Regions from separate parts of the Brooklawnia cerclae genome, predicted to be linked through region 1. Evidence: riboswitches for the same ligand, from Rfam matches in the RefSeq annotation. Region 1 holds a riboswitch; the other holds the start of a gene.
The links. A riboswitch is a leader RNA that binds a small molecule or an ion and turns the genes downstream of it on or off. The one in region 1 is predicted to bind thiamine pyrophosphate.

Region 1 (6,925 bases):
GTCGCGGCGGGGCTTCCGGCGGGGACGGTCCGCAACCAGCTCGCCAGGCTGCTGCTCCGCGGTGACAGCGTCGATCGTCCGGTGGGCACGTTGTCGGGCGGGGAGCGCTTCCGGGTCGCCGTCGCCCGGCTGCTGCTCGCCGACCCGCCCGCCCAGTTGCTCGTCCTGGACGAGCCCACGAACAACCTCGACCTCACCAGCGTCGAGCAGCTGGCCGAGGCACTCGACGCGTACAGGGGAGCGCTCCTGGTGGTCAGTCATGACGATGCGTTCCTCCGGCGGATCGGTATCGACACGGTGCTGGAACTCGACAGGAACAGCTGTTCACAGGCGCACACGGGAGCAGATGATTGAAACCGCTAGCGTTTCGTCCGTCATGTGCTGGAATGACATGCGTCAGTGCAGTCCCGCGATCGAGGGCAAGGGGAACCACATCATGCAGATCGCGTTGTGGATAGTCAATGTCGTGCTGGCGATCGCCTTCCTCATGGCCGGCGGCACGAAACTCACCAGGAGCAGGGAGACCCTGCGCACCACGGGAATGGCCTGGGTGGACGACTTCTCCGCCGGTGTCATCAAGCTGATCGCGTCGGCGGAAATCCTCGGTGCACTGGGACTCGTCCTTCCTCTGGCAACGGGTATTGCCCCGATCCTCACGCCTCTGGCCGCGGTCGGGCTCGCCATCACCATGGTGGGTGCGGTCGCGGTGCATCTCCGCCGCAAGGAGGCGCCGACCCCGGCCGTCGTGCTCGGTGTCCTCGCGGTGGTCAGCGCCGTCCTGGGGTTCCTCGTCGTCCTCGGCTGACGCCGCGTCGATCGTCCTTGGGATCGAGCCGGCTCGTTCCCGAGCACCAGGACGCGACACTGCACCCGAGACCGTCACACCGCCGTCGCGAGGTTGATGACCAGGTTGACTGTGGCCGCGATCACGACCGTGTTGAACAGGTACGACAGCAGGGTGTGCGACAGCACGATCTTGCGCAGCCGCGTGCTGGACAGGTTCGTGTCGGAGATCTGGAAGGTCATCCCCAGGCAGAACGCGAGGTAGGCGAAATCGCTGTACTGGGGCGGCTCGGCCTGGTTGAACGAGATGCCGCCGGTCGGTTCGCTGTAGTACTCCCGCGCGTAGCGCAACGCGTACAGGGTGTGGACGAGCACCCACGAGAGCGCCACGCTGGTGACGGCGAAGATCGCCGCGGTGGCTCGCGTCTCCGCCTGGGAGGAGGAGTGCAGCAACAGGAGCAGCACCGCGACAAGGCTGGCGAGGCTGGCCGAGAGTATGAGGCCGTCGCTGATGGCCCGCACCGGTTCCTCACGCCGAGCATGACTGCGCGTCCGCTCGGCGTCGAAGCCCCACACAGCGACCCAGACCCACACGACGTACACCAGGCAGCCGGCGCCCCAGCCCGCGACGATCACGAACGGCCAGTCGAGCAGCCTGCTGACCGCGATCCCCGTACAGGCGCCCACCAGGGCCATGACCACGATCCGTGCGAGGTTCACCCCCATGCCGGACGCCGAAGCTCGCTCGCTCACACGCCCCAGCGTAGATGCGGCCGCGTATCCAGGCGGCCCGCGGGAACAGCGACCCCGGCTCCCGCGGGCGTCGCGTACTCACGCAGGTGATGTACGGCCCGCGGGAAGCGACACGACCCGCGGGAGGTCACGCGGCCCGCGTGAACAGCCACCGGAGCACCACGAGGGGACTCAGTCGTGGGCGCCCGGGAGCACGGCGCGGAACGCCGTCGTGACGTACGGAAGCTCGATGGCCGCATCCTCGGTCGTCCCGAGGTCGCCGAGTAGCTCACCGAGTTGTGCATCCATGCGCGCGCGGTCGGCTTCCGGCGCGGTGATGACTGAACTGCGCGAATGGGCCAGGTCGTAGATCCCGCGGCGCGTGACGGGCCAGGACCAACGCCACTGGGTCGATTCGAGCACTCCGAACGGTTCGGCAACCTCCGGCGGGGACGCGGCGAGCATGCGCTCCGCGTGGCTTCCGCCCATGATGTCGGTCAGGTGTCTGACCCACGGTGTCGTCCCGTCGCGGATGTTCCAGATCAGGCCGAGGACCCCGCCCGGCCGCAACACCCGGGCGACTTCCCTGGAACCCGTCACAGGTTCGACCCAGTGCCATGCCTGGCCGAGTACGACAGCATCCACCGAAGCATCGGGAAGAGGGATGCTCTCGGCCGAGCCGACGAAGGCCCGTACACCCGCGACCACGCGTCCGAGCACATCGAGCATCTGGGGGTCGGGATCGATCGCGACCACATCGTGTCCCAACGCCGTGACGGCCCTGGTGAGTTTGCCGGTGCCGGCACCGACATCGGCGACCCGGACACGGGACCCCTCCCCCGCGACGGGTTCGAGCATCCACTCCACCGCGTCCCGCGGATAGTCAGGCCGGCCTGACTCGTACGCCTCGGCCGCACGGCCGAACGATCTCGACATCTCCTCCGTCGTGGCCACGCGCCGAGTCTACGGCGCACCGGTCGCCGCCGACAGGCCCCCGGCACACCGCCCCGCGCTCCACGTGGTGCGAGGGCTGCTAGAGTGACGCTTTGATTCGGGGTGCCCGTGTTCAGGGGCTGAGATCACACCCGTAGAACCTGATCGAGTTAGGACTCGCGAAGGGAAGTCAAGCGATGAACGCTGTCATATCGTCCACATCATCACCGGGTGAGGCCCTTAGCCTGCTCCGCGCCCACAACCCCCTAGTCCAGTGCATCACCAACTCGGTGGTCACCGGCTTCACGGCGAATGTGCTCCTGGCACTCGGGGCGACCCCCGCGATGGTCGACATCCCCGCCGAGTCGGGGCTCTTCGCCTCGATCGCGGACGGGGTGCTGGTGAACCTCGGAACACCCACCTCGGAGCAGCGCGCGGCAGCGGCCGAGGTACCCGCCGCCACTCGTCGATGGGTGCTCGACCCGGTCGCGATCGGAGTCCTGCCCGTGCGAACCGCTCTGGCCTCGCAGTTGCTGGCCGGTCGTCCCGCGATCGTCCGGGGCAATGCCTCGGAGATACTCGCGCTCGCGGGAACCGGTGAAGGCGGACGAGGCGTCGACGCGACCGACTCCCCCGAGACCGCGTTGGCGGCAGCCACGACGATCGCGCGTCGGTCGGGTGCGGTGGTCGCCGTCTCCGGCCCGGTCGACATCATCACCGACGGCGCTGTGATCGTCCGCGTCCACGGCGGCGACGCCCTGCTGACCCGGGTGACGGGGGGCGGCTGCTCGCTGGGGGCGGTGATGGCCGCCTTCCTCGGTGTGTGCACGCCGCTGTCCTCGGCCGTCGCCGCTTCGGCCGTGTACGCGGCGGCCTCGGAGACAGCCGCCGCTCGCGCGGACGGGCCGGGAAGCTTCGCCGTGGGATTCCTCGACGCGCTTGCGGCACTCGAGCCGTCCTCGCTCGAAGAACCCGGCCGTGTTGTCCGGCATCCGCTCGATGCCTCGGCGATCGAGGCCCTGCGATGACCGGGCGGTTCGATCTCGGGCTTCATCTGGTCACCGACGAGGAACTCCCGTTCCCGCGTCTCGTCGACGTCGTCGCCGACGCCCTCACCGGCGGCGTCACGGTGGTCCAGCTCCGTGCAAAGCACGCAAGCGCGCGGCAGCTGATCGCCCAGGCATGCGCGTTGTCACAGATCACTCGGGGACGAGCCGCGCTGATCGTGAACGATCGCGTCGACGTGGCACTCGCCGCCATCGATGCCGGTGCCAGGGTCGACGGCGTCCATGTCGGGCAGGACGACATCTCGCCCACCACCGCACGAAGAGTGCTCGGGCCGACCGCGCTGATCGGTTGGACCGCGAACACCGCGTCCCACTTGGCCGAAGCGAGGACGATGCCGACCGGGACCGTCGACTATCTCGGGGTCGGGGTGATTCACGCGACGGATTCGAAACCCGACCATCCACCGGTGCTCGGTGTCGACGGATTCGCCGCGTTCGCGGCCGCCTCTCCCCTGCCCTGTGTCGCGATCGGCGGCATCGTCCCGGCGGACGTGCCGGTGCTCCGCGCGGTGGGAGCCGCGGGAGTCGCCGTCGTCTCGGCGATCTGCCACGCAGACGACCCGACACGGGCGGCACGGGATCTTCGTGACGGGATTCAGGTCGCAGCGCAGGCGGTTCCGCGATGATCCCGCGCGTGCTGAGCATCGCCGGCACCGACCCGACGGGCGGGGCCGGCATCCACGCCGATCTCAAGTCGATCGGAGCGCTCGGCGGCTACGGCATGGCCGTCGTGACAGCGCTCGTCGCGCAGAACACCCAGGGCGTCCGAGCCGTGCACGTGCCGCCGGTGGAGTTCCTGACCGAGCAGCTCGAGGCGGTGAGCGACGACGTCCGGATCGACGCGGTCAAGCTGGGCATGCTCCATTCGGCCCCGCTGATCGCCGTCGTCTCGGACTGGCTGTCACGCACCAGACCGCCGATCATCGTCCTCGACCCGGTCATGGTCGCCACCAGCGGCGATGCGCTCATCGACCGCCGGGCCACGGATGCGATCCGTGATCTGTGCACCCGGGTCGACCTGATCACCCCCAACATCCCCGAGCTCGCCGTCCTGGCCGGCGCCACGCCCGCGACCACCTGGGACGAGGCCGTCGTCCAGGCGACCGGGCTCGCGTCGAGCAGCGGCACGACCGTGCTGCTCAAGGGGGGCCACCTTCCGTCGGACGACTGCCCGGACGCGATCGTCACCGCGAGCGGGACGACCACGATCGTCGGCCGGAGGGTCCCCACCAGCACCACCCATGGCACCGGCTGTTCCCTGTCGTCGGCGATGGCCACCCTCGCAGCGTCCGGGCTGTCGTGGCCGGACGCGCTCGTCCGGGCGAAGGCCTGGCTCGTCGGGGCGATCGAGCACGGTGAGAGCCTCCACGTCGGGCACGGGAACGGACCCGTCGATCATTTCCACGAGCTTCGCCCGCACCTGCCCGGTGCGGGCTGGTGCGACGGCGTCTGGGCGCTGACGAACGACGTCCGTGCCCGGGTCGACGAGTGCGAGTTCATCCGCGGCCTCCAGGACGGTTCACTCGATCAAGCCCGGTTCCGGTGGTATCTGGCACAGGACGCCCTCTACCTCGCGGACTACTCCCGGGTGCTCGCACGGGCCAGCGCGCTGGCGCCCACGATCACCGAACAGGCGTTCTGGGCACAATGCGCCCAGAACGCTCTGACCACCGAGACCCAGCTGCACCGCTCCTACCTCGACGGCGCCGTGCACGAACCGGGCGTGACGACGCTGGCCTACACCAACCACCTGCATGCCGTCGCCGGCACCGGCGCCTACGCCGAGATCGTCGCGGCACTGTTGCCGTGTTTCTGGCTGTACGCCGACCTCGGACGGCGGATGGTGTCGTCCGACCACGCGGCACACCCGTACCACGACTGGCTCCGCACCTATGCGGATCCCGCCTTCGACGAGGCGACAAGAACTGCCATCGCCATCACCGACCGGGCCGCCCAGGACGCGGGCATCGAGCAGCGCGCACGGATGCGGGCAGGATTCGAGCGCTCCATGCGCCACGAACTGGACTTCTTCCTCGCTCCGACGCGCCGGTCCTGATCGAACCACCCCGGTGCCGACTCGCAGAAGCGAGGCGTGCTCAGCCCTTCACGCCGTCGTAGAGATCGAGGATCGTCGGCGCACCCTCGGGGATGTGGACGACCTCGACGGCGTCACCGGCGCTGATGCTTCCCGTCCGGACCACGCGCAGGTAGGTCCCGAGCCGCCGGGCATCCGAGAAGCGCCGTACCCAGCCGTCCTCCCCGATCCACCGTGCGAAGGTCATGCACGGCGTGCGCGGTTTGGTCACCTCGAGTTCGACCGACCCACCGATGAGCCATCGCGTCCCGACGATCGCATTCGAGACCTCCAGGCCCGCCACCCGGATGTTCTCGCCGAAGTAGCCGGGCGGGATGTCGCGGCCCAACTCGGACGCCCACCATGCGGCGTCCTCGTCCGCGTAGGCATAGACCGCCTGTGACTCGCCGCCGTGGTGCCGACGGTCGGCCTGGACGTCGGCGTAGAGCCCGAGCGTGCCGACCTTCACCGGCCCCTCGACCGGACCCTTGTCGATCGCCGTCGTGCCGACCTTGCCGGGATCGTCGTGAAGCCTGCGGACGACGCACGCGGCGAGCAACTGACCCATGGGGGTGAGTGTAGGCGAGCGGACCGGCTGGTCGGTACGGCCCGAGCGCTCGGCCACGAAGTGGCGTGGGTGCTGCATGCCGAACCGGGCACCGGCAGCGCGTTCGATCCGGCGTCCGGGTTTGTGCGCCTCATGGACGGTCTCGCGGCGGACCCCGGCGACGTCGTGGTGACGAAGACCTCACGCAACGCGTTCACGACCACCAACCTCGCCCAGCACCTGCAACGGCCGGGGCGACCGATCTCGTGATCGCGGGCATCCAGACCGAACAGTGCGTCCCAGATCGCCTGCGCGATGGTCTCATCGCCTCCGGCGCCACGGTCGAATCCGCCGCGAACGCCGTGGGCTTCGTCGACGCACGCATGCTCCGCCACCTGCGTTCGAGGGCGCGGAACACGAGCCGCGGCTGACCTCGTGCCACGCGCCCACGGTCGACGATCGCGAGTACGACGGACGCGTTCCCGAATCCCCTCCTACGCTTGCAGCAACTCACCACGCCTCCTGAGTTGACCGAGGGAAGGGAATCTCATGGCCGAACAGGACGATCCGATCGTGACGACACCCAGTGGCCGCGTCCTCGGCGTGCATCGCGAGGGGCATGACGCGTTTCTCGGTATCCCCTTCGCGGAACCGCCCGTCGGCCCGCTCCGTTTCCTGCCTCCCGTGCCGGCCCGTCCCTGGGATGGGGTGCGACCCGCGACCCGCCCCGGCCCGACCCCACTGCGCGAGGCCACCCCCGGCCTTGTCCCCGAGCTGGCAGTGCCCGGG
Region 2 (6,925 bases), 1.2 Mb from region 1:
CGGTTCGACGCCCAGTATGCGAGCCGCGTGCAGGAATGTGTCGGGCGCGGGCTTGCCCTTCAACCCCAGGTCGCGGCTCACGTTGCCGTCGACCACGGTGACGAACAGGTCGCGGATGCCGGCCGCGCCCAGCACCGCCTCCGCGTTGCGGGACGAGCTCACCACTGCCATCGGCAGCCCGAGGTCGCGGAGCGCGTGCAGGAGGTGCAACGATCCCGGGTAAGGCGCGATGCCGTCGCGTGCCAGCACCTGGTTGAAGTACTCGTTCTTCCGGTTGCCGAGCCCGGCGATCGTCTCGGCCGTGGGCGCGTCCGACGAGTCGCCCAGAGGCAGGTTGATGTGCCTGCTCGACAGGAAGCAGGCGACGCCCTCGTAGCGCGGCCTGCCGTCGACGTACGCGAAGTAGTCGTCGTCGGTGTACGGATCGTCCGTCCCCCGGGCATGCAGATAGTCGTTGAACATCTGCGCCCACGCCCGCATGTGTATGTCGGTGGTGGGGGTGAGGACGCCGTCGAGGTCGAACAGCGCCGCGCGATAGTTGGTCCAGGCCACCCCACAAGCGTAGGGACGAGGGGCCGGACCTTCCAACGGCAGCCGGATTCTGACGGCGCCGGATTCGCTACCGGCTTACACCGCTGCGCCGGACCACGGTGCCCGTTTCTGCTCCGGCGACCCGGCCACCGGGCGGAAACGGTTCTTCCGGCCGGCTGCGGGTGATTCCCGTCACCCGATTCATCTGCGGGACGAGGCACTCGGATGACACGTGTCGTCATTCCGCCATCAAAATGGCATTCATCGAACACTAATGCCGTATCAATGTCAGCCATTGAAATTCATGACGACTAGCAAAAACAGCGTTTTAATCATCAACCAGTGACACGTGTCGTCATAACGGATGACGATGCGAAAATATTTGCTTGTTCCCGAGTCTTCACAGACGAGATGACGACCCTTTAATCTTGTGGTGGGTCGACCTACGAAAGTGCAATGGAGCAATACGTGGAGCGCTACTCCACCAGGAAGAGGAACCATGCAGACACAAGCAGCACTGGTCGCCCGGAAGGGTGCCCCCTACGAGATCGAAGACGTCGACATCGCTCCCCTGCGTCCGGACGAGGTGCTCGTGGAGGTGGCAGCCTGTGGCGTCTGTCACACCGACGACGTGGTGAAACACCAGCTCATACCCGTTCCGTTGCCGGCTGTGCTCGGCCATGAGGGCAGCGGCACCGTGCTCGAGGTCGGAGCCGGGGTCGACGACCTGCGGCCCGGCGATCACGTCTGCTTCTCGTACGGCTCGTGCGGACGCTGCCCCGAGTGCCTGGCGGCGCGACCGTTCCAGTGCGAGCGGTTCAACGCCATCAACTTCGGGGGCACGATGCCCGACGGGACGACCCGCCTGTCCCACGGGGGCGGGCCGGTCTCCAGCTTCTTCGCACAGTCGGCCTTCGCCCGCCACGCGGTGGTGCACCGCAACGGTCTGGTCCGGCTGGATCCTGACGTCGACCTCCATCTCGCCGCGCCATTGGGCTGCGGCATCCAGACCGGAGCCGGAGCCGTGCTGAACCGGCTGCGCCCGACCGTGGGCTCGTCCATCGCCGTGTTCGGCTGTGGCACCGTGGGCATGAGCGCCATCATGGCCGCGAGACTGGCCGGCTGCGCCCAGATCGTGGCCGTCGGTGGGAACCCCGCCAGTCTGGAACTCGCCGAGGAACTGGGGGCGACCGCGACGGTCAACCGTCACGAGCACCCCGACACCGCCGCGCGGGTCAAGCAACTGACCGGTGGCGTCCACTACGCCATCGACACCAGCGGCGTGTCCTCCATGGTCAGGAGCGCCCTGGCAAGTTGTCGTCCGGGAGGCACCGCCGTGGTTCTGGGTGCCACGGGCGACCTCACCATCAATGTCCAGGCCGAGCTCATGGGCGACAACAAGAGCCTCATCGGCATCGTCGAAGGTGAGGCCGTGCCCGCATTGTTCATACCGATCCTGCTCGAATACCACCGTCAGGGCCGATTCCCCTTCGACCGGCTGATCAGGTTCTACTCCTTCGACCAGATCAACCAGGCCGTGGACGACTCGGCCTCGGGCAAGGTGATCAAGGCCGTACTCACGATGTGCTGACGAGCCGGGCTCACATCAACGGCGAGAACGTCCGCAACGCCAACCAGATCGCCCGGCGCCACCAGGGGGCCGCCCGTACCTCGGCCAGAGTGACGCGACGCGAGACGGCGATCGTCGCGTCGAAGTCTGCACTCATCGCCGCGATCGCCTCCGTACGATACATCCACACGGCGTTCTCCTGGTGCAGGTAGAAACTGCGGAAATCAAAGTTGATCGTCCCGATGATGGCGAGTTCGCCGTCCACCACCATCTGCTTGGCGTGCAGGAATCCGGGCGTGTACTCGTACACCTCGACGCCCGCCTCGACCAGCGGACGATAGTTCGACCTGGTGACGGCGTAGACGTACTTCTTGTCGGGGATGCCCGGGGTGATGATTCGTACCCTGACCCCCGACGAGGCCAGCGACGCCAGCACGTTGATCATCTCGTTGGTGGGGACGAGGTACGGGGTCATCAGGTCGACCCGCTGGTCGGCGCGGCCCAGCAGGTTGCGGTAGGCCGCCCAGCCGAGCGAGACGTCGTCGAACGGGGTGTCGTCGTAACTGACCACGATGCCCGAGCCCGACGCCAGCGCGGCGACCTCGTCCTCCGGCGGGCTCAGCGCCGCCAGGTCGGTGTGCTCGCCGGTCACGAGGTCCCAGACGGTGAAGAACAACGCGGCCAGCCCCCATGCGCCGGGGCCCGCGAGCCGGATCGTCGTGTCCTTCCAGTGCCCGAACCGCTCACGCTGATTGATGTACTCGTCGGCGATGTTGATGCCGCCGGTGAACCCCACCAAGCCGTCGACGACGAGGATCTTGCGGTGGTCACGATTGTTGTAGCGCAACGTGAGGCCCGGCCCGAACTTGTTGACCGGCTGGACACGGATGCCCGCCCTCGTGAGATCGCGGACGAACCCGGAGGGCAGGTTCCAGATCGAGCCGAGGTCATCGTACATGAACCGCACGTCGACGCCCTCGGCGGCCTTGCGCCTGAGCACGTCGAGGGTACGGCGCCACATGACCCCCTCGGAGACGATGAAATACTCACAGACGATCCACCGCTCGGCCCGCTCGAGCGCCTCCAAGATCGCCTCGAACGCCTCCTCACCCACGGGATAGTAGGTCGTCCGCGTACCCTCGTACGGCACGAAAGGCCCTACGTTGGACAGGAAGGCGATCTGCCTGGCCGCGTCGGGCTCCACGCTGACGACCGGTGCGAGCTCGTCGCCTCCGGGCATCTCGCGAGGTTCCTGGCCCTCGCGCCCCGGCAGCACCAGCAGCCTGCCGGGTGCGCTCACCTGGTCGATCTGGGCGAGATCCTGCAGCGCCCGGTAGCGGGCGAGCTGCCGGCGGGTGCCCGTGCGCGAGCCGAAGAGCAGGTAGAAGACCCCTCCCACCAGCGGCACCAGCATGATCGGGATGGCCCAGGCGAGCTTGTACTCGATCTGCATGCGGGAGTTGAGGATGAACACCAGCACACCGAGGCTGATAAGGAGAGACACCGTGCCCACCCAGGGCGCCGACTCGGCGCCGGTCAGGAGGACGAAGGCGAAGACGAAGATCTGTGCCGCGAGCGCCAGAGCCGTGATCGCCACCCTGGCCCAGACAGCGAGAAAACGCTGACCCGCGTGGTGGGGGCGGGGGCTCGCCAGCTCGGTCGACGGCATGTCGCCCAGTATCCCGCAGGCGGGCGGCCCCGCGCGGTTGGACGCGGCGGTGACCGGGGCTCGTCCGGGTTTTCGTGGTCGGCACCCGGGGCACGCAAGCGATTCCGTCCCTCACGCGGCCCGCCTGACCTCGCGCGGGCGTCGTCGCTTCCCGCGGGCCGTACACCACCCGCGGGAGCACACGGCACTCGCGTGAATGACACCGCACCCGCGGGAGCACACACCGCAGCGAGGCGGCACCCGGGGCACACGAAGCACCTGGCCGGGCGCCCCCGCTTCGGCTAACATGTCCACAGACACGGGAGCCCGGTGAACCGGGCTGAGAGGAGGGCTTCCAGCCCTCGACCGTCAAACCTGATCTGGGTCATGCCAGCGCAGGGAGACTCTCTTCGGGGTCGTTGGTCGACTCCAAACCCGTGCCCGGATCCTTGAGGAGGGCACACAATGACAACGAATACACCGGCGACGAACACGGACGAGAGCACACCGCTCACGTCGAACCGCTCCTGGCGAGTGGTCGACATCGTCGTCGCAGCCGTGCTCGGCGTAGCCACCGGCCTGATCTTCTTCGGCTGGAACACCGTCGGGTACGCCTGGTTCCAGGCCATGGACGCGATCACCCCGGGCCTCGGCGGGATCGCCGCGGGCATCTGGTTCCTCGGCGGGCCGCTCGGCATGCTCGTGATCCGCAAGCCGGGGGCCGCGATCTTCGTCGAACTGGTCGGCGCCGTCACATCAGCGCTCATCGGCAATGTGTGGGGCATCAGCACGCTCTACTCGGGCCTGGCACAGGGGATCGGCGCCGAGATCGTCTTCCTGGCCTTCGCCTACCGCAACTACCGCCTGCCCGTCGCCCTGCTGTCCGGTGCCCTTGCGGGCGTCGGAGCCTGGACCCTGGAGCTGTTCACCAGCCCCAACCTGCCCAAGGGCTTCACCTTCAACGCGATCTACCTCGTGTGCACCGCGGTCTCGGGTGTCGTCCTGGCAGGGCTCGTGGGCTGGCTGGTCGTCCGGGCGCTGGCTCGTACCGGCGTGCTGAGCCGTTTCGCGTCCGGGCGGGACGAGCAGGCCCGGGCCGAGACCGCCGCCTGATCGTCGTCGCATGATCACTGCGGACGACTGGGGCTGGCGCTATGCCGGGCGTTCCTCGTGGGCCGTCCGCGGAGCGAGCCTCCACATCGCCGACGGGGAGCGGGTGCTCCTGCTCGGGGCGAGCGGGTCGGGCAAGTCGACCCTGCTCGCCGCGCTCGCCGGCGTCCTCGGGGGCGCCGACGAGGGAACGGAGACGGGCAGGCTTCTCATCGACGGAAAGCATCCCTCCCGCCTGAGGGGCCGGGTCGGCCTGGTCATGCAGGACCCGGAGTCGCAGGTCGTGCTCGCCCGGGTCGGCGACGACGTCGCGTTCGGCTGCGAGAACCTCGGCATGTCACCCGAACAGATCTGGCCGCGGGTGCACCAGGCCCTCGACGCGGTGAACCTGCCGCTGTCGCTGGAACATCCCACGGGCGCGCTGTCGGGCGGCCAGAAGCAACGGCTCGCCATCGCCGCCGCGCTCGCGATGCAACCGGCGCCCGGCGATCCCGGGGGAAGCACGCCCATCCTCTGTCTGGACGAGCCCACGGCGAACCTCGACCCACAGGGCATCCGGGAGGTCCGGGACGCGATCGGGCGCGTCGTGGCCGACCGGCGGACGACCCTGGTCGTCGTCGAGCACCGTATCGATCTGTGGGCCGACCTGGTCGATCGGATCATCGTGCTCGGTCCGGGAGAGGTGATCGCCGATGGTCCCGCGGCCCAGGTGCTCCGCGATCAGACCGAGACGCTGCTGGCCGCCGGGGTATGGGTGCCGGGCGTCCCCACAGGCCTTGACCCGCGAACGACCCCGGCGTCCCCGGGACCGGTGCTGGTCACCGAGCACCTGCGAACCGGCTACGAGGCCTCCCACCCGGTGAGCGACGATCTGCGAGTCGCCGTCCCCGAGGGCCTGAGCACCGTGATCACCGGCCCCAACGGCGCCGGCAAGTCGACCCTGGCACTCACACTGGCGGGGCTGCTCCGGCCACTCGGTGGGAAGGTGATCGCGGGCCCCTCGCTGCGTCCCACCCATCGGGGACGACACCTGGTCCCCGCCGACCCCCACACCTGGACGAGCCGAGACCTCCTCACCCGCCTCGGCACGGTCTTCCAGCAGCCGGAGCACCAGTTCGTCGAGCGCAGCGTCCGGGCCGAACTGGCCGTCGGGCTGCGAGCGCTCGGCTGGGACACCGGGCGCGCCCAGGCCAGGGTGGACGAGCTGCTGAGCGTCCTGCACCTCGAAGCACATGCGGACGCCAACCCCTTCACCTTGTCGGGTGGCGAACAGCGCCGGCTCAGCGTCGGCACGGTGCTGGCCACGAGTCCGCAGGTGATCGTGCTGGACGAGCCGACGTTCGGCCAGGATCGCAACACCTGGAGCGATCTGGTCGGGCTCGTGCGGGGCATCCTCGACGAGGGCCGGACGATCGTGTCGGTCACCCACGACCGGGACTACCTGGACGTCCTCGGCGAGCACGAGATCTCCCTCACGGCCGAACGGATCGCGGCATGACCGTGGACCCGGCCCCGCACCTGCGGCAGCCCACCCGACTCGACCGGCTCAACCCCGTCACCCGGCTCGCGCTGGCGATTCTGGCGTCCGTGCCGATCCTAGCCACCCTTGACCTAGTCAGCGCCGGGACGATGCTCGTCTGTCAGCTGATCGCCTTCCTCGCCTGCGGGGTACCTGCCCGACGGCTGGCCCGCAGGCTCGCGCCGCTGCTGCTGATCGCCCCGATCGGCGCGATCAGCATGGCGCTGTACGGCAAGCCCGGCGGGCGTATCTGGGCCCATTGGTGGCTGCTGACCGTCAGCGACGACTCGCTGGTCATGGCCGGAGCGGTCTTCCTGCGCATCCTCGTGCTCGGCACCGCCGCGATCGTCCTGGTCGGTGGCGCCGACCCCACCCGGATGGCCGACGGCATGGCCCAGATCGTCCGCCTGCCGGAGCGTTTCGTGCTCGGGACGCTGGCCGGGGTGCGCATGATCGGCCTGTTCGCCGAGGACTGGCGGACGATGACGCTGGCCCGCAGGGCCCGCGGCCTGGGTGATGCCGGACGCGTCCGCAGATTCGCGACCAT

Region 2: linked by a shared signal. The riboswitch ahead of FB473_RS01130 (ECF transporter S component) and the one ahead of thiM (hydroxyethylthiazole kinase) in region 1 are both predicted to bind thiamine pyrophosphate.

What each region holds. Positions count from the first base shown of each region.
Region 1 is NZ_JAAMOZ010000001.1:1,451,980-1,458,904, reverse strand. Features, by position in the region: gene FB473_RS06730 (ABC-F family ATP-binding cassette domain-containing protein) at 1-354, shown strand, start outside; gene FB473_RS06725 (DoxX family protein) at 392-805, shown strand; gene FB473_RS06720 (DUF1345 domain-containing protein) at 880-1,536, opposite strand; gene FB473_RS06715 (methyltransferase domain-containing protein) at 1,708-2,469, opposite strand; TPP riboswitch at 2,558-2,653, shown strand; gene thiM (hydroxyethylthiazole kinase) at 2,646-3,476, shown strand; gene thiE (thiamine phosphate synthase) at 3,473-4,141, shown strand; gene thiD (bifunctional hydroxymethylpyrimidine kinase/phosphomethylpyrimidine kinase) at 4,138-5,571, shown strand; gene FB473_RS06695 (MOSC domain-containing protein) at 5,612-6,157, opposite strand; gene FB473_RS18580 (cysteine hydrolase family protein) at 6,116-6,406, shown strand; gene FB473_RS06685 (carboxylesterase/lipase family protein) at 6,686-6,925, shown strand, end outside.
Region 2 is NZ_JAAMOZ010000001.1:233,032-239,956, reverse strand. Features, by position in the region: gene FB473_RS01145 (beta-phosphoglucomutase family hydrolase) at 1-552, opposite strand, end outside; gene FB473_RS01140 (NAD(P)-dependent alcohol dehydrogenase) at 1,031-2,122, shown strand; gene FB473_RS01135 (phospholipase D-like domain-containing protein) at 2,133-3,770, opposite strand; TPP riboswitch at 4,059-4,168, shown strand; gene FB473_RS01130 (ECF transporter S component) at 4,215-4,862, shown strand; gene FB473_RS01125 (ABC transporter ATP-binding protein) at 4,873-6,357, shown strand; gene FB473_RS01120 (energy-coupling factor transporter transmembrane component T family protein) at 6,354-6,925, shown strand, end outside.